DNA from 2 places in the Methylorubrum subtropicum genome. Region 2 is predicted to be linked to the other one. Evidence: predicted binding sites of a transcription regulator. Region 2 holds the regulator's gene; the other holds the start of a gene.
What was found. Region 2 encodes HrcA, which represses chaperone genes, less so after heat shock. Its sites were predicted from a motif close to GTTAGCACTCNCNNNNNGNGAGTGCTAAC; they were not measured.
Positions count from the first base shown of each region.

Region 1: groES (co-chaperone GroES) is a predicted target of HrcA. The motif match lies at 2,138-2,166, and genes of this name have one in related genera.

Region 1 is NZ_JBBXMW010000023.1:75,310-84,624, reverse strand. Features, by position in the region: gene groL (chaperonin GroEL) at 53-1,696, opposite strand; gene groES (co-chaperone GroES) at 1,778-2,068, opposite strand; gene AAHG03_RS23310 (magnesium transporter CorA family protein) at 2,281-3,285, shown strand; gene AAHG03_RS23305 (class I SAM-dependent methyltransferase) at 3,582-4,379, shown strand; gene AAHG03_RS23300 (glycosyltransferase family 4 protein) at 4,390-5,658, shown strand; gene AAHG03_RS23295 (lipopolysaccharide biosynthesis protein) at 5,713-7,149, shown strand; gene AAHG03_RS23290 (Hint domain-containing protein) at 7,396-8,766, shown strand; gene glcE (glycolate oxidase subunit GlcE) at 8,959-9,315, shown strand, end outside.
Region 2 is NZ_JBBXMW010000002.1:32,283-41,597, forward strand. Features, by position in the region: gene AAHG03_RS02865 (DoxX family protein) at 1-354, shown strand, start outside; gene AAHG03_RS02870 (hypothetical protein) at 468-704, opposite strand; gene AAHG03_RS02875 (PRC-barrel domain-containing protein) at 757-1,356, opposite strand; gene hrcA (heat-inducible transcriptional repressor HrcA) at 1,443-2,534, opposite strand; gene AAHG03_RS02885 (hypothetical protein) at 2,749-3,042, shown strand; gene rph (ribonuclease PH) at 3,201-3,914, shown strand; gene rdgB (RdgB/HAM1 family non-canonical purine NTP pyrophosphatase) at 3,911-4,549, shown strand; gene hemW (radical SAM family heme chaperone HemW) at 4,761-5,936, shown strand; gene AAHG03_RS02910 (penicillin-binding protein activator) at 6,194-7,384, opposite strand; gene rsmI (16S rRNA (cytidine(1402)-2'-O)-methyltransferase) at 7,555-8,496, shown strand; gene AAHG03_RS02920 (YraN family protein) at 8,480-8,869, shown strand; gene AAHG03_RS02925 (HAMP domain-containing sensor histidine kinase) at 9,143-9,315, opposite strand, start outside.

The DNA.
Region 1 (9,315 bases), on a different contig from region 2:
AGGGGCCGCCTCTCGGCGACCCCTTTCCCTGTTTCAACGAACGGCTAAGGACTTAGAAGTCCATGCCGCCCATGCCGCCGCCGCCCGGCATCGCCGGGGCGCCGCTGTCCTTCTTCGGCGCGTCGGCGACCATGGCTTCCGTGGTCACCAGCAGGCCGGCCACCGAGGCGGCGTCCTGAAGGGCGGTGCGCACGACCTTGGCCGGGTCGACGATGCCGGCCTGGATCATGTCGACGTACTCTTCGGTCTGGGCGTTGAAGCCGAAGGTCTCGGAGTCGGTCTTGTCGGTGATCTTGCCGACGACGATCGAGCCCTCGACGCCCGCGTTCTGGGCGATCTGGCGGATCGGGGCCTCAAGCGCCTTGAGGACGATCTTGATGCCGGCCTGCACGTCCGGAACGTCGGACTTCAGCTCGGCGACCGCCTTCTTGGCCCGCAGCAGCGCGGTGCCGCCGCCGGGGACGATGCCCTCTTCCACCGCGGCGCGGGTGGCGTTGAGCGCGTCGTCCACGCGGTCCTTCTTCTCCTTGACCTCGACCTCGGTCGCGCCGCCGACGCGGATCACCGCCACGCCGCCCGCGAGCTTGGCCAGACGCTCCTGCAGCTTCTCACGATCGTAGTCCGAGGTGGTCTCGTCGATCTGCGCCTTGATCTGGCCGACGCGGGCCTCGATGTCGTCCTTCTCGCCGAGACCGTCGATGATCGTGGTGTTCTCCTTCTCGATGCGCACGCGCTTGGCGCGGCCGAGCATGGGGAGCGTCACGTTCTCGAGCTTGATGCCGAGATCCTCGGCGATCATCTGGCCCTTGGTCAGGATCGCGATGTCCTCGAGCATCGCCTTGCGGCGGTCGCCGAAGCCCGGCGCCTTCACGGCCGCGACCTTGAGGCCGCCGCGCAGCTTGTTGACCACGAGCGTGGCCAGCGCCTCGCCCTCGATGTCCTCGGCGATGATGACGAGCGGCTTGCCGGTCTGCACCACGGCCTCGAGCACCGGCAGCATCGCCTGGAGCGACGACAGCTTCTTCTCGTGGATGAGGATGTAGGGGTCTTCCAGCTCGGCGACCATCTTCTCGGCGTTGGTCACGAAGTACGGCGAGAGGTAGCCGCGGTCGAACTGCATGCCCTCGACGACGTCGAGCTCGGTCTCGGCGGTCTTGGCCTCCTCGACGGTGATGACGCCCTCGTTGCCCACCTTCTGCATGGCGTGGGCGATCATCTCGCCGATCTCCTTGTCGCCGTTGGCGGAGATCGTGCCGACCTGGGCGACCTCGTCGGACGAGGCGACCTTCTTGGCGCGGTTGGTGATGTCCTTCACGGCGGCCTGGGTGGCCAGATCGATGCCGCGCTTCAGGTCCATCGGGTTGATGCCGGCGGCGACGTACTTGGCGCCCTCGCGGACGATGGCCTGGGCCAGGACGGTCGCGGTGGTGGTGCCGTCACCGGCGATGTCGTTGGTCTTCGAGGCCACTTCGCGCACCATCTGGGCGCCCATGTTCTCGAACTTGTCGGCCAGCTCGATCTCCTTGGCGACGGTGACGCCGTCCTTGGTGATGCGCGGGGCGCCAAAGCTCTTCTCGATCACGACGTTGCGGCCCTTCGGGCCCAGCGTCACCTTCACCGCGTCGGCGAGGATGTCGACGCCGCGCAGCATCTTGTCGCGAGCGTCGGCGGAGAAACGAACGTCTTTCGCTGCCATGTGAGTACTACCTCGAATTTGGGAAAGGAGCCCCGAGATCAGCCGCGGCGATCTCGAAGGGCGGATGAAGCGGGCGCGGCCTTAGGCGGCGACGACGCCCATGATGTCGGATTCCTTCATGATGAGGAGATCCTGGCCGTCGATCTTGACCTCGGTGCCCGACCACTTGCCGAACAGGACGCGGTCGCCGACCTTGACGTCGAGGGCGTTGACGCGGCCCTGCTCGTCACGGGCGCCCGAACCGACGGCGACGATCTCGCCCTCCTGCGGCTTCTCCTTGGCGGTATCCGGGATGATGATCCCGCCCTTCGTCTTCTCTTCACCCTCGATACGGCGAACGACGACGCGGTCGTGGAGCGGACGGAAGTTCATGAGCTACCCTCTTGCTTCGGAATAGCGGTTGGTCTTGATGCGGCCCGAGCGACCGCGCCTACCCTGGCTGTTAGCACTCTCGTTGCGTGAGTGCCAACGACGGCCGCGAGATAGGCGCAGGCCCGTTTCGAGTCAAGACGCCGCATCTCCCGCGCCCGCCCGACGGTGCGGAGACATTCTCCGATCCCACGAATCCGGGGCATCCCTTTCCGATGATGAGCCTCCACGGGCCGCAAGGGGCGGTCGATGCGAGCCGCCTGCACGGCGCCGCCCCCCTGCCGGATCACGCGGTCTGGATCGACCTGGACGATCCGACCGCGGAGGAAGCGGCCCGCGTCGAGGAGAAGACCGGCATCCGCGTGCCCTCCCGCGCCGCGCTGAGCGAAGTCGAGCTGTCGAGCCGGCTGCGGCGCAACCGCGACGGCATCTCGCTGTCCACGCCGATGGTGACCTTCGACCGCTCGGACTTCACCCTGAAGCCGCTCGGCTTCCTCCTGAACAAGACGCACCTCGTCACCGTGCGCTACCACGACATGCGGGCCTTCGCGGCGGTGCGCAAACGGGTGGACGAGGAGGACGGCGACGGCAGCACCGGCGCCCGGATGTTCCTGCTGGTCGTCGAGGAACTGGTCGACAACCTCGCGGACCTGTTGGAGGAGATGTCGGCCGACCTCGACAACCTCTCGACCCGCATCTTCGACTTCGACGCCAGCGCCCGTCCCGGCGCCCGCAAGGGCGACGCCAGCGCCCCGAAGCGCCGCGACCTCGCGCTGCGGCGCCTGCTGCGCTCGATCGGGCGTTACGGCAAGTCGCTCTCGAAGGTCCGCGCCAGCCTGCTCGGCCTGGAACGCATCGTCGCCTTCGCCAAGGGCGAATGCGGCCAGCACCTCGACGAGGGCGACGCCCCCCGCTTCGAGACCGTGGCCCGCGACATCGCCTCCCTCGACGAGTTCGAGAACCGACTCTCCGAGACGGTGCAGTTCCTCCTCGACGCGACGCTCGGGCTCATCAACGTCGAGCAGAACAACGCCTTCCGCATCCTCACCGTCGTCTCGGTGGTCGGCGTGCCGCCGACGCTGGTGGCGTCGATGTACGGCATGAACTTCAAGCACATGCCGGAGCTGGATTGGGTCTACGGCTACCCCTACGGGCTCGCGCTGATCGCGATCTCGGCGATCGTGCCGCTGGTGTATTTCAAGTCGAAGGGGTGGCTGTAGACGCCGCCTCGTCCCACCTCTCCCCCTCATGCTGATGTGCCGCGCATGCGGCCTCGAAGCAGGGCTCCAGCCAGCCGCGCGACTTCTGGAGCCCTCCTTCGAGGCGCCGCCTTCGGCTGCGCACCTCAGGATGAGGGGGGTGGACGGGAGGGGCCGATTGAAACTCGGCGTTTAAGGTCTTGGACAGCATCCGGAGCGAGACCCGCGCACCTCGGACACTCCGGAAACCCCACTTAATCGTTTCGAAATCGCGTGCCCCCATCGTCGGCGCCAGCCGCACGATTGGGGTTTGCCCGATGAACGTCCGCCACAATTTCGAGATCGCGCAGCCGGTCCAGACCTTCGCTCCGCGCAGTCTGAAAGGCATCGCCGACGATCTCGGCTACTCGCCCGACTGGAACTGGTCGTGGGAGAACTACAAGGCCATGATCCTGGCGCTCAGCCGGGAATACGGCCTGCGCCACCACCTCGAGATCGGCGGCGGGCGCGATCCGGTGTTCGGCCCGGCGGAACTGACCGAGTACGACATCGCGGTGACGATCAACGACCTGTCGCAGCGCGAACTCGATCTGGCGCCCCCTGCCTTCTCCAAGCTTTGCTGCGACATCGCCGCGAAGGACACGGTTCAGGCCACCGGTCGCGAGCAGTTCGACTTCGCCTATTGCCGGATGGTGATGGAGCACGTGCCCGACGTCGCGCAGATGTGGCGCAACGTCCACGATCTGCTGGCTCCCGGCGGCGTGGCGCTGAGCTTCTTTCCGACACTGTTCGCGCCGCCGTTTGCCGCCAACCAGATCATGCCCGAGCGCCTGTCGCGCGCGGTGCTGCACACCCTGTTCCCGGACCGCGCCGACGACGGCGACAACCCGAAATTCCCGGCCCACTACAATCTCTGCCGCGGCAGCGAGGCGGTGATCGCGCCCGTGCTGAAGGAGATCGGATTCCGCGAGGTCGTGGTGCTGCCGTTCTACGGCTACAGCTACTTCTGGAAGATTCCTGGGCTCAAGCAGGTCGATGCCGCCTTCACCAGGGTGGCGCGGGCGCGCGACTGGCGCACCTTCACCAGCTTCGCCTACGTCATCGCCCGCAAATAGGCCGCGCCCGATGCCGATCATCGTCGTGGCGGATCACGCCCACATCAACGGCGGGCAGGCCAAGGTCGCCATTGAGAGCGCTTTGGGTCTCGCCGCACGCGGCCATGCGGTCACCTTCTTCGCCGCCGTCGGCCCGGCCGATCCGCGGATGGGGCCTGCGGGCATCGAGACGATCCTGCTCGATCAGGTCGATGTCACGACCACGAACTCGCTGGCCCGCTTCGGCGTGCAGTGGCTATGGAACCAGAAGGCGGCGGCGGCGCTGGGCGAACTCCTCGCCCGCCACGACCCGGAGGAGACGGTCGTCCACGTCCATGCCTGGGCCAAGGCGCTCTCGCCCTCGATCGGGCCGGTGCTGGCCGGCAGCAAGGCGCCGGTCGTGTTCACCATGCACGAGTACTACCTCGCCTGTCCCAACGGCGGCTTCTACGACTACCCCGTCTCGGCGGCCTGCCATCGGGCCCCGGTCTCGCTAGCTTGCGTCTCGCACAACTGCGATTCCCGCGGCTACGCCCGCAAGCTGATGCGGGTCGGCCGCCATGTGCTGATGCGCAACACCGGCATGATCGACAACCTCGCCGCGGTCATCACCATCAGCCGGCTCCAGCGCGAGGTGCTGGCGCCGCACCTGCCCGCCGACACGCAATGGTACGATGTCGGCAACCCGATCGATGCCGAGCCGCTGGGCCACAAGGAAGACGGTGAACCCGGCGGCTTCGTCTTCGTCGGCCGCCTCTCGGCGGAAAAGGGCGCCGGGCTGTTCGCGCAGGCCGCGCGGCTGTCGGGCCAGCGCGCGATCTTCGTCGGCGACGGCCCGCAGCGGGCCGAGCTGGAAGCAGCCTATCCGGAGGCCGAGTTCCTCGGCTGGCACGACCCGGCGGGCGTGAAGCGGCAGTTGCGGGCCGCCCGCGCCCTGGTTTTCCCTTCCGTCTGGTACGAAGGCCAGCCGCTCACCGTGCTGGAATCGCTGGCGCTCGGCACTCCGGTGATCGTCAGCGACATCTGCGCGGGCCGCGAGGCGGTGGCGGACGGCATCAGCGGCCTGTGGTTCCGCTCGGGCGATCCCGCCTCGCTGGCCGCCGCGATGACGCGGCTGTCCGACGACACCACCGCCCGGGCCATGAGCCGGGCCGCCTACGATGGGTTCTGGGCCGACCCGCTGACGCTCGACCGCCATCTCGACCGGCTGGAGCGCATCTACCGTGAGGTGGCCCTGCGCCCCGCGCACATCACCGCGAGCGCTCCGGCCGCCGCCTTGCGTAGCGCCCCGCTGACGTAAATCCGTCTCAACCGTCCGGCACACGCTCCTGCGCTCAGGAAACACCCGAAGCCCATGGCGGTCATCGCAGCCTACGTCGTCAACGCGGTCCTGAACCTCGCCCTCGGCCTGCTGCTGGCGCAGATCCTCGGCCCGGCGGATTTCGGCCGCTTCGCGCTCGGCATCGCCGGCTCGGTGGTGCTCACCACCCTGTTCTTCGAGTGGCTGCGGCTGTCGGCGACGCGGTTCTATTCCGAGCGGGTGCGCGGCGAGGAGCCGTGGATCCGCGCCGTGCTCGACCGGGCCTACGCCGCGACCGCGCTCTGCCTCGTCGCCGCGACCCTACTCTGCCTTGCCGGGCGCCCCATCGCCGGCCCGCCCGCGACGCTCGCCGCCGCGGCGGTCGCCACCGCCATCGGCATCGGCTTCTTCGACTACCAGACGACGCTGGCCCGCGCCCGCTTCATCGGCGGGCTCTATCTCAAGCTGGTGCTGGTCAAGAGCGGGCTCGCCCTCGTCCTCATGGTCGGCACCGCCTGGGCGACGGGAGACGCCACCGCGGTGATCGCGGCGGCGGGCGTCAGCCAGTTCCTCGCCGCGATCCTGATCCATCGCGGCCTCACCGATCCGCGCCACCGCCCGGACGCCGAGCGCGGGCGCACGATGCTGCGGGTCTTCGTCACCTACGGCCTACCGCTGATCGCGGCCAACGTCGTCTATCAGCTCCTGCCGTTTGCCAACCGCAGCGCCATCGCGGCCGTCGGCGGGTTTTCCGAGTCCGGCTACTTCTCGCTCGCCTCCGACATCGGCACCCGCATCTTCGGCACGCTCGGCGCGGCGCTCGATGTGCTGCTGTTCCAGATTGCGGTACGGGCGGAGGAGGAAGGCGGACGTCAGGCCGGCGAGGCCCAGGTCGCCCGCAACCTCGCGGTGGTCGCCGCCCTGATCCTGCCGAGCGCGGCCGGGGTCTGGGCGGTGCTGCCCGCGCTGGAGGCCATCGTGGTCCCCGACGCCTTCCGTGGCCACTTCACCGCCTACCTGCTGCCGATGCTGCCGGGCCTCGTCGCCTTCGCGGCCATGAACTACGCCCTCAACCCGGTCTTCCAGATCCGCCGCCGCACCATGCCGGTGATCGCCGCCGCCCTGTTCGGCGCGCTCGTCAACGCGCTGGCCTTGCTGGCGCTCGCGGGCTCCTACGGCGGCACCGGCATCGCCGTCGCCCAGACGCTGGGCTTCCTCGCCGCCTTCGGCCTCCTCGCCGTCCTGGCGCTGACCGGCCCGACCCGCATCGCCCTCCCCTGGCGCGACATCGCGACGGCGGCCCTCGCCACCGTCGCGATGGCCGCCGCGGTCTGGCCCCTTCGCACCCTCGCCCCCTGGCTGGCGCTGCCGGCCTGCATCGGCACGGGCGTGCTGGTCTACGGCGCGCTGGTCTGGCTCCTCGACATCGCGGGCCTGCGCAGCGCCGTGATGGAGCGACGGCAGTCGGGGCTGCCGGCTGCGGCGGAGTAGCGACGGGCCCAGACGCGCCCCTCCAAGAGACCACGTCCGACCGGGTGCGCGGGATGCTTCCTCGCGGTTTGGCGGATCACGCATCTGTGACCGATGCGTCACAGCGACTTACGCAAAGCGTTTCCGCGACAACCTTCGGACGACCGAAGCGCCGGCCGATGATACATTTCGTTCGCTCACGCACAGAACGAATTACCCGCGCCGCCGTCTTTGATTCGCGCGGATCATCGACCGGAGACCCGTACGATGCCGACGTCAGAAGAGCTTCGTGCATTCGACAACATCTACCCCGTTACCTTCGACGCCAATCAGAACGCTATTATTTCCGGCCCGTCGCCCAACACCAATGCGACGACGGATTTCCAGGATCTCAGCGACGGCTCGAACGACGATCCGAACCTCCTCGGCGATATCCCGAACGATCGCTTCTACGATGACGACAATGCAGCAACGCTGTATTACTATCGGAGGACGACGGACAACAGCGACGTCATCGTTTCGGCCAGCTCGAACGGTCAAGGTCCATACTATCTCTATACGAACAACTTCTATAGCCTGAACACGAGCCGGCCGACCACTGCCAGCCCGTACAATCTCGTCTGCTATGCCGCCGGCTCGTCGATCCGAACGCGCCGCGGCGAAGTAGCGGTCGAGCATCTGCGGGTCGGCGATCTGGCCGTGACCGTCTCCGGCGCGGCCCGCCCGATCCGCTGGATCGGCCACCGCACGGTTCGCTGCCAGGGCCGGACCGACTGGCAGCCCGTACGCATCGCCGCGCACGCCTTCAGTGAGGGCCGCCCGGCCCGCGACCTGTTCGTGTCGCCCGCCCACGCCATCGCCGTGGACGTGCTCGGCGAAATCCTGATTCCGGCCATCCGCCTCGTCAACGGCACCACCGTCTCCCAGGTTGCGGCCGAGAGCGTCACCTACTGGCACGTCGAACTCGACAGCCACGACCTGCTTATCGTCGAGGGCCTTGCGGCTGAAAGCTACCTCGATTGCGGCAACCGCCGCTTCTTCGCCGACACCGACGCCACCGATCTTCTGGCCGCCCCCGATGCCCGCCCGGAAGGCCCCCTGCCCTTCTGCCGGCCGTTCCACGAGGCAGGGCCTCTGGTCGATCTGGTCCGTGCCCGGCTTGCGGAGCGCGCCGAGGCGCTCGGCTGGCGCCGGGTCGAGGACACCTTCGCCGGACTGCACCTCGTCGCCGACGGGCGCGTGGTTCATCCCGAGGTGTTCGACCTCACCGCCCGCTTCGTCCTCCCGGCCGGCGTCCGCGACCTACGCCTTGTCTCGGCCGTCAGCGTGCCGACCCATGTCATCCCCGGCTCGACCGACGACCGGCCGCTTGGCCTCCCGCTGGCGGCGCTGACGATCGACGACGGGCTGACCGGCGCCCGCGTCGTCGCCCTGGACGATCCCCGCCTCCGTGAGGGCTTCCACGCCGCCGAGGCCGGCACGCGCTGGACCCGCGGCGAGGCGGTGCTGCCGCCCGAGCTGTGGGCGGGATGCCGAGGGACGCTGTTCCTGCGGCTGATGCTGACCGCCCCGGCCCTCCCTCGCTGGGTCGCGCCGGTGGAAGCGATCGATTGGGCCGAGCTCGGGCGCACGGCCTGACGACGGGACGGCCGGCTCACCTGCGCACGTCGAGGCGGCTCCGCCCACGCGGGGCCGTTCCTTCGTCGGCAGGGTCGCAGCGGCGAGAGGGCGACCCAACTGTCGTACCGCCCTTGCCACCGCCCCCCGATCCGGGCTTTGTCCCCTGAGAGGGCCATTCCAAAAAGGCCCGGCGGGACGGAAACCGGGATCATGACGACATACGCGCCGGCGAGCGAGGAGGAGGCGACGGCCATCGTCGCGCAGGCCGCCGGCCGGTCCGAGCGGCTGCGGCTGGTCGGGGGCAACACCAAGGCCGCGTTCGGCCGCCCGCCGCAGGACGAGGCGACGCTGGCGAGCACGGGGCTCACCGGCATCACCCTCTACGAGCCCGCCGAGATGGTGGTGGGCGCGCGCGCCGGCACGCCGCTCGCCGAGGTCGAGGCGCTGCTGGCCGAGCGCGGCCAGATGCTGCCTTTCGAGCCGATGGAACACCGGCCGCTCCTCGGCTCCACCGGGGCGCCGACCTTCGGCGCGGTGGCGGCGATCAACAATTCCGGTCCCCGGCGG
Region 2 (9,315 bases):
GTCCTGCGGATCGTCTCGGCGCTGATCTTCGTGGCGCACGGCACGCAGAAGATTCTGGGCTTCCCGGCCAGCTCCATGAACCCGGCGATGTTCAGCCTGCCGTGGATCGCGGGCGTGCTCGAACTCGTCGGCGGCGCGCTCCTGCTGATCGGCCTGTTCAGCCGCCCGGTGGCCTTCGTCCTGTCCGGCGAGATGGCCTTCGCCTACTTCATCGGCCACGCGCCCAAAAGCCTCTACCCGGCGCTGAACGGGGGTGATGCGGCGATCCTCTACTGCTTCGTGTTCCTCTACATCGTCTTCGCCGGCCCGGGCCCGTGGAGCGTCGATGCGCAGCGGGCGCGCGGCCGGTACTGACCGGCGCTAGACAATCGTCCTGGATATGAAATCCAGGACGATTGTCTAAGTTGTTGTGCCGCATCGTTTTTTCCGAAAGCCGGTATCCACCTTTCGGGCCGATGCCTTAGGCCTCACCGCGGCGGCCCGGATTGCCGGCGCCGCGCGAACATCCACAGGGCCAGCACCGCGAGCGCGATCAGCACGCTCATCCAGACCCAGTTGAAATCGGTCGCGGCGGCGTTCACCGCGGCCGAGTTGGTCCCGGACGGCCCGGATTCCGGGATCGGCGGCGCCGGCTTGGTCGCCTGCGCCAGCGCCTGATGCAGACCGACGGCCCAGATCGGCGCGGCGGTGAGGATGGAACGCATGGGACCTCCCGGTCTCGTTAGGGACGAACGGCAAGTCCTGAAGCGCTTCGCGTCAGTCGCCTTTGGCCTTGAAGGCCGGGGCGTCCTGGAGCTGCGCCTTGGTCAGGCGCACCTCGGCGTGAATGATCTTGTCGCCGGCCAGCACCGTGGCGGGGGTCTTGGGCGGCTTCTGCGGCTCGACCGAGCCGGTGGCGTCGGTCACCCGGTCGCTGTGCTGGTTCTGGACCGCGCCGAGCACCTCCCGCGTGGTCTGCGAGCCCGGCATGGTGTCCGGGGTGGCCTTGTCGGCGACGGCCTGGCTCGGGGCCGCATCCGCCTTCACCACCGAGGACGGACCGCTGGTGAGCGAGACGTCGCCGGTGTTCCAGGCGAATTCGTCGAACGGCACCGCCACCGACTTCTCGCCGAGCCCGAGGAAGCCGCCGACGCCGATCACCACGGCGCGGATCTGGCCGGAGCCGTCGATCAGCAGATCCTCGATCTCGCCGACGCGGACATGATCCATGCCGATCACCGGTACGCCGGCGAATTTCGAGCCGCTCAGCGTGCCCGTCGGCGCCTTGGCGAGGAAGGGCGCGGTGCTCTGGGCAAAGGCCGGTGCACTGAGTGCGAGGGTGAGCGCGAAGGCAAGGCGAGAGGCGTTGGAACGCACGTCGGCGTCTCCGAAGTCGATGGATCGGCAAGGTCCTGCACCAACGTCAGAAACGCCGTCGCAGTTCACCGTCATCGAGCACCGGATCAGCGCGGCCGGTCGAGCAGCCCCGAGACCACGCGGGCGGTGTAGTCCACCATCGGCACGATGCGGGCGTAGTTCAGCCGGGTCGGGCCGATGACGCCGACGACGCCGACGATCTTCTGGGCGCTGTCGCGGAAGGGCGCCGCGATCATCGACGAGCCGGAGAGCGAGAACAGCTTGTTCTCCGAGCCGATGAAGATGCGCACCCCGTCGCCCTGCTCGGCCCGCGCCAGGAGTTCGATCACGTCCTTCTGGGTCTCGAGATCGTTGAACAGCAGGCGGATGCGCTCGAGGTCTTCGGCCGCACGCAGGTCGTCGAGCAGGTTGGCCTGCCCCCTGACGATGAGTTGGCGCGCCTCCGACGGGCCCACCGTGGTGGCGAGCCCGGCATCGACCAGCCGCTCGGTGATGACGTCGAGTTCGCGCTTCATCGCCTTGCGGCCGGCCTCGATGTCGGCCTTGAGCGCGTCGAGGGTGCGCCCGCGCAGCCGCGCGTTGAGGAAGTTCGAGGCCTCCTGCAGCGCGCTCGCGGGCAGGCCCGGCGGCAGGTCGAGCAGGCGGTTCTCCACCGTGCCGTCGGTCGAGACCAGCACCACCAGCGCCCGGTCGGCATCGAGGCGTACGAACTCGACGTGTTTCAGGCCGGCATCGACCTTGGTGGTCAGCACCACGCCCGCGCCCCGCGAGATGCCCGAGAGCAGCGACGAGGCCTCGGCCAAAGCCGAATCGAAGGTATGGCGCGAGGCCGCCGCCTGCATCTGCGCCTCGATGCGGGCCTTCTCGTCGCGGTCGACGTCGCCGATCTCCATCATGGCATCGACGAAGAAGCGCAGCCCCATCTCGGTCGGCAGGCGGCCCGCGGAGGTGTGGGGCGCGAAGATCAGGCCGGAATGCTCCAGATCCGCCATGACGTTGCGGATCGAGGCCGGCGACAGGCTCATCGGCAGGATGCGGGCGAGGTTGCGCGAGCCCACCGGCTCGCCGGTGGTGACGTAGCTCTCGACGATCTGGCGAAAGATCTCGCGGGCGCGCTCGTTGAGGGCGGCGAGCGCCTGGGGCTGGTGACGCACGGTGTTGAACGGGATTTCGGACACGGGGCACTCGTTTGAACGGGCGATTGTGGGCGCAAGGCCGCCCGCGATCAATCCTCCCCGGATCGGTCGAAAGCGCGCGACGGGGGCGAGGCTTCGTCAACGATCTTGCTGGCCGGAGGGATCGTTCTTCCCCCGGTCACGGTTAGCGAGGGACCGAACGCCTCCCGGCGCGCGGATCGACACCAGAAAATTTCCCAGGAAGTGGAGAACGCCCGTGAAGCTCGGCGCCTCAAAGACCCTTCTCAAGGCCGCAGCCGTCGCGATCGCCCTGTCGGGCTTCGGCCTCGCTGCCGCGCCGCATCGGGCGGAAGCCGCCCCGATCACCGTGCCGGCCGAGGCCACGGCCGCTGCGACCACCGAGGCCACCCCGGTCGCCTACGGCTACGGCCACCGCATGCACCGTCACCGGCACATGCACCGCCACCACATGCGCCATCACCGCCGCCACATGATGCGCCGGCACATGATGCGTCATCACATGATGCGCCATCACCGCCACTACCGCTGAGATATTCTCAGAGTCGCGCTCCCCCGCTGGGAAGCGCCGCGCGGGGCCGTCATCCTTCGGGGTGGCGGCCCTTCTCACATCCGAACCGGTGTTGCCGCTCGGGCTCGCAGCGCCTAAGAGCGCCCACTTCCGATTTCTGATCCTGGAGAACCCCGCGGATGCGGCCGTCCAAGCGCGCGCCCGACGAGTTGCGTGCCGTCACGCTGGAGCGGGCGGTGGCCCGCTACGCGGAGGGCTCCTGCCTCGTCAGCTTCGGCAACACCCGCGTGCTCTGCACCGCCACCCTCGAAGAGCGCGGCCCGCCGTGGCTGCGCGGTTCGGGCAAGGGCTGGGTCACGGCCGAATACGCCATGCTGCCGCGCGCTACCCACGAGCGCACCCGGCGCGAGGTCAATTCCGGCAAGCCGTCCGGCCGCACCCAGGAAATCCAGCGCCTGATCGGGCGTTCGCTCCGCGCCGTCACCAACCTGCCCGCCTTGGGTGAGCGGCAGATCACCATCGATTGCGACGTGATCCAGGCTGATGGCGGCACCCGCACCGCCTCGATCACCGGCGCCTGGGTGGCGCTGCACGATTGCCTCGCCTGGATGCGCTCGCGCTCGATCATCTCGGTCGATCCGCTGAAGGATCACGTCGCCGCGGTTTCCTGCGGGCTCTACCGGGGCCAGCCGGTGCTCGATCTCGACTACGCCGAGGATTCGGCCGCCGAGACCGACGCCAACTTCGTCCTGACCGGCAAGGGCGGCATCGTCGAGGTCCAGGGCACCGCCGAGGGCGAGCCGTTCTCGGAGGCGCAGTTCATCGAGCTGCTGGGGCTGGCCAAGGCCGGCATCACCCAACTGGTCGAACTGCAGCGCAAGGTGATCGCATGAGCGAAGAGCACCGCATCCTCACCGGCAAGGTCGTCATCGCGACCCACAATGCCGGCAAGCTCATCGAGATGCGCGAGCTGCTCGCGCCCTTCGGCGTCGAGGCCGTCTCGGCGGGCGAACTCGGGCTGGCCGAGCCCGACGAGACCGGCACGATGTTTTCGGAGAACGCGGCGATCAAGGCGATCGCCGCCGCGGAAGCCTCCGGCCTCCCGGCCTTCGCTGACGATTCCGGCCTCTGCGTCGATGCGATCGACGGCGCGCCGGGCCTCTTCTCCGCCCGCTGGGCCGGCCCGGACAAGGATTTCGCCGGCGCCATGGCCCGGATCGAGGCGGAACTGGACAAGCGCGGCGCCACCGACCGGCGCGCCCACTTCGTCTCCGCCCTCGTCCTGGCCTGGCCCGACGGCCATACCGAGCTGTTCGAGGGCCGCGTCTTCGGCGACCTCGTGGCGCCCCGCGGCGCCCTCGGCTTCGGCTACGACCCGATGTTCCGCCCCGAGGGGATGGACCGCACCTTCGGCGAGATCTCGTCCGAGGAAAAGCACGGCGTCGATTGGCAGAGCGGCAACGCCCTGTCGCACCGCGCCCGAGCCTTCGTGACGCTCGCTGCGGCCTGCCTGCGCCGGCCGGGGTGAGCTTTCAAGCGGCGGGCGAAGGGCCTACATCGCGCTCCAAGCCGTCGCCCCCACCCAATCCCCTCATCCTGAGGTGCCGAAGCGAAACGGAGGCCTCGAAGGAGGGCTCCAGACGTCGCTGAGCGAACTGGAGCCCTCCTTCGAGGCCGCTGACGCGGCACCTCAGGATGAGGGGATTGGGTGGGACGGAGGCCGCCCGACCAGCAAAAGAATGCCCCCCGTGACACCGCCCGACCATCCGACCCGCGACGCGGGCTTCGGCCTCTACCTGCACTGGCCGTTTTGCGCGGCGAAGTGCCCGTATTGCGACTTCAACAGCCATGTCCGCCACGGCGGCGTCGATCAGCCGCGCTTCCTCGCGGCCTTCGAAAAAGAAATCGCCCACGCCGCCGCGCTGGCGCCGGGGCGGACCGTCACCAGCATCTTCCTCGGCGGCGGCACGCCCTCGCTGATGGCGCCCGAGACGGTGGCCGGCCTGCTCGATGCGGTGGCGGGTGCCTGGAGCATCGCCCCTGAGGCAGAAGTGACGCTCGAGGCCAACCCCACCAGCGTCGAGGCGAGCCGGTTCCGCGGCTACCGGGCGGCGGGGGTGAACCGCGTCTCGCTCGGCGTGCAGGCGCTGAACGATCCCGACCTCAAGCGGCTCGGGCGGCTGCATTCGGTGGCGGAAGCGCTCGCGGCCGTGCGGGTCGCGTCCGAGCATTTCGAGCGATTCTCGTTCGACCTGATCTACGCCCGGCCCGAGCAGACGCCGCAGGCATGGGCCTCGGAGCTGCGCGAGGCCATCGCGCATGCCGCCGAGCACCTCTCGCTCTACCAGCTCACCATCGAGCCCGGCACGCCGTTCTTCGGCCTCGCCCAGACCGGCCGCCTCGTGCCGCCGGACGACGAGGTGTCGCGCGCGCTCTACGACGTGACGCAGGACATCTGCGCGGGCGCAGGGCTTCCGGCCTACGAGATCTCGAACCACGCCAAGCCCGGCGCGGAATCGCGCCACAACCAGCTCTACTGGCGCTACGGCGAGTATGCCGGCATCGGCCCCGGCGCCCACGGTCGCCTCGTCCTGCCGGAGGGCCGCACCGGCACGCTGACCGAGAAGGCCCCGGAGGCGTGGCTCGCCCGGGTCGAGCGCGACGGCCACGGCATCGTCGAGACGGAAAGCCTCTCGGCCGAGGACCAGGGCGACGAGTTCCTGATGATGGGCCTGCGGCTCAGCGAAGGCATCGACCCCGCCCGCTACACCGCCCTGAAGGGCCGCCCGCTCGATGCCGGGCGCCTCGCCGCGCTCGTCGCGGACGGGCTGGTGACGCAGCGGGACGGCCGCATCGCGGTGACGCCGCGGGGTGCGCCGGTGCTGAACGCAGTGGTGGCGGAGTTGGCGGCCTGAAGCTTCGAAACGGCCTTCGTTGGATCGCTGCGGCTCAAGCCGCATCCCCTCGCCCCGCACGCGGGGAGAGGGTCGCGACGACCCTGTCGTCGTCGCGACGAGCGGTAGCGGGGGTGAGGGGGCGGCCACGGATGAGACTCTTACGGTGAGTCCCCCTCACCATCGGCTGCCGCCTCGCTTCGGCGACGACGAGGTCGCCGAAGCCCTCTCCCCGCGTGCGGGGCGAGGGGATGCGCGGACATCGTGAGGATTGAACCTCAAATCCCCGAAGGCCCCAGCACCTTCGGCGCCGGGCTCACCACCGCCGCGGCATTCCCGCGAATCTCATAGACCGCCAGCGTCCGCTCGCTGAGCCCGTCCGGACGGAAGCGGAAGGTGCCTTCGAGGCCCGAGAAGCCCGCGGGGCTGGTCAGCGTCGCATCGGCGAAGCGCTGGGTGCCGTATTGGCGCACCAGCGCCGCCGTGAGCGAGACCGCATCGTAGCCGAGCGAGGCGGCGCGCGGCGGGGCCGCGCCGAAGCGGGCCTGGTAGCGCTGAGAGAATCCGGAAAAGCCCGCGGTGTCGGGCGCGGCGAACCAGCCGCCCTGGAAGGCGGGTTGCGACAGCACCCGCGGGTCGTTCCAGAGCGCCAGCCCCATCGGGCGCACGCGGCCCGGTGAGAAACCGGCCTTCGTCAGCGCGGGGGCGAGCGCCGCGAGCCCGTCCGGCGTGTCGGGCAGGAACAGGGCGTCGGCGGGCGCGCCCGGCCCCGTCACCACGCCGCGCAGGCGCTCGACCGCCGGGCCGGGATTGCCGGCGGGATAGCGCTCGATCGCGACGAGACGGGCCCCGCGGCGGGCCACCGCCTCGCGGAACTGCGCCTCGACGGCGTTGCCGTAGGTGGTCTCGGGGATCAGCGCGGCGAAGGAGCGGCGCCCGGCGGCGGTCGCCTCCTCGACGATGCGGTCCACCTCCGATTGCGGCAGGAAGCTGATGAGGTAGACGCCGCGGGCCGCGACCCCGGCATCGGTCGAGAACGCCACCACCGGCTTGCCCGCGCCCCGCGCCAGCCCCCCCGCCGCCTGGACGTTGGCCGCGAAGAGCGGCCCCAGCACGATCTCGGCACCCTCGTTGAGCGCGGCTTGCGCCGCCTCGCGGGCGCCCTCGGGGGTGCCGCGGTCGTCCTTCACGAGGATCGACAGGTCGGGCTTCTGGAAGTCGTCGTAGGCGAGTTCGGCGGCGTTGCGCAGCGCGGCGCCCACCGCCGCGCCCTGGCCGGACAGCGGCACGATCAGCGCGACCTTGACCGAGCCGGTGCCGATCCCCTGCGTTGGGGTCGGCGCGGCCTCGGTGACCGGCGGCGGGGCCGCGCGCGTGTCCGGTCGCGGCCCGTCGGGGCCGCCGACGCAGGCCGAGAGCGCGAGGCCTACGCCGCACAGCATCGCCATCCGTCCGCCGAACCGCGCCATCGCCGAGCCTCCCCGCTCGCCATCGCTGGAGCATCGGCTTCATCCAAAAGCCGGAAACCACCTTTTGGGCCGATGCTCGGATCACGATGAGCAAGCCCCGTGAAAAGTAAATGCGGGGCAGGCCTTCTCCACGGTCCGCAAACAGGCCTCGGCGTGGCATTGTCGCGCCGATGACACAGCGCAGCGACTCGAACGCCCGGCGAGACGGGCCCGCCACCTTCACCGCCTTCGGCCTCGCGGCGGAAGCCGAGCGGCCCGCGCCCGGCCTCTACGTAGTGGCGACCCCCATCGGTAACCTGCGCGACGTCTCGTTCCGCGCCCTCGCCACCCTCGCCGCCGCCGACGCGGTTTTGGCCGAGGACACCCGCGTCACCCGCACGCTGCTGATGCATTACGGCATCACCACACCGCTCCTGTCCTATCACGAGCATTCGAACGAGGCCGTGCGCGAGCGGATGGTGCTGCGGCTCAAGGCCGGCGAGACCCTGGCGCTGGTCTCGGATGCCGGCACGCCGCTGGTATCGGACCCCGGCTTCAAGCTGGTCCAGGCGGCGATTACCGCCGGCATCCCGGTGACGCCGATCCCCGGCCCCTCGGCGGTGATGACCGCCATCGTCGCCGCCGGCCTGCCGACCGACCGGTTCTTCTTCGAGGGGTTCCTGCCGCAGAAATCGGGCGCGCGCCGAAACCGGCTGGAGGCGCTGGCGCCGATCCCCGGCACGTTGGTGGTGTTCGAATCCCCCCACCGCCTGCCCGAGATGCTGGCGGACGCCGCCGAGGTTCTGGGCCCCGAGCGCCCGGCGGCGGTCGCCCGCGAGTTGACCAAGCTCTACGAGACCATCCGCCGCGACAGCCTCGGGGGGCTCGCCCGCCTCTACGCCGAGGAAGGCCCGCCCAAGGGCGAGGTCGTGGTGGTGATCGGCGCCGAGCCCGAGGACGTTAAGGCCCGCGAGACCGATGCCGGGCTGGATGCCCGGATCGAGGCGGCGCTCGCCCGCCACTCGATCAAGGACGCGGCGGCGCTGGTCGCCGACGAGACCGGAAGCCCCAAGCGCGCCGTCTACGCCCGCGCCCTCGCGCTCGCCCGCAAGAGCGATGACGAACCCGCCTGACCGCGCGCAGGCGCGCCGCCGCGCCACCCACGGCCGCGGCCTAACGGCCGAGACTTTTGCGCTGCTGGCGCTGCTCCTGAAGGGCTACCGCCCGCTCGCCCGGCGCTATTCGGCGGCGGGCGGCGAGATCGACCTGATCGTCCGGCGCGGGCGAACGGTCGCCTTCGTCGAGGTGAAGGCGCGGGCCACCCTCGACGCGGCGGCGGGGGCGATCGATGCGCGGAAACGCGCGCGGATGTCCCGCGCGGCGCGGGTGTGGCTCGGGCGACAGAATTTGGCGCCGGACGTGACCCTGCGGGCGGATGCGGTGTTCGTGGCGCCGCGACGCTGGCCGCGGCATCTGGCGAATGCGTTTGAGCTGGAGGGGCTTTGAGGGGCCGCGCCCACACGGTTCAGGTTTGATCGCCGCCGCGGCGTGCACATCCCCTCGCCCCGCTGTGCGGGGAGAGGGCCGCGACGACCCCGTCGTCGTCGCGGCGAGGCGGCAGCCGAAGGTGAGGGGGCGGTTAAGGCAGAGCCTCGTCCGTCGAGTCCCCCTCACCGTCGCTCCGCTCCCTGCGTGGACGACGAGGTCCATGCAGGCCTCTCCCCGCGTGCGGGGAGAGGGGGAAGCGGCGGCCTTCGAAGCGACCATCCGGTAAGTGGCTCACGCCGGCAGGCGCAGCCGCGCCAGCAAACCGCCGAGGTCGGAGCGGTCGAGGGTCAAGCCTCCGCCGTAGAGTTCGGCGAGTTCCAGCGTGATCGGCAGGCCGAAGCCGTCGCCGGGGACGGTCTCGTCCAGGCGGCGACCGCGTTGGAGGACGTGGGCGCCCTGCTCCG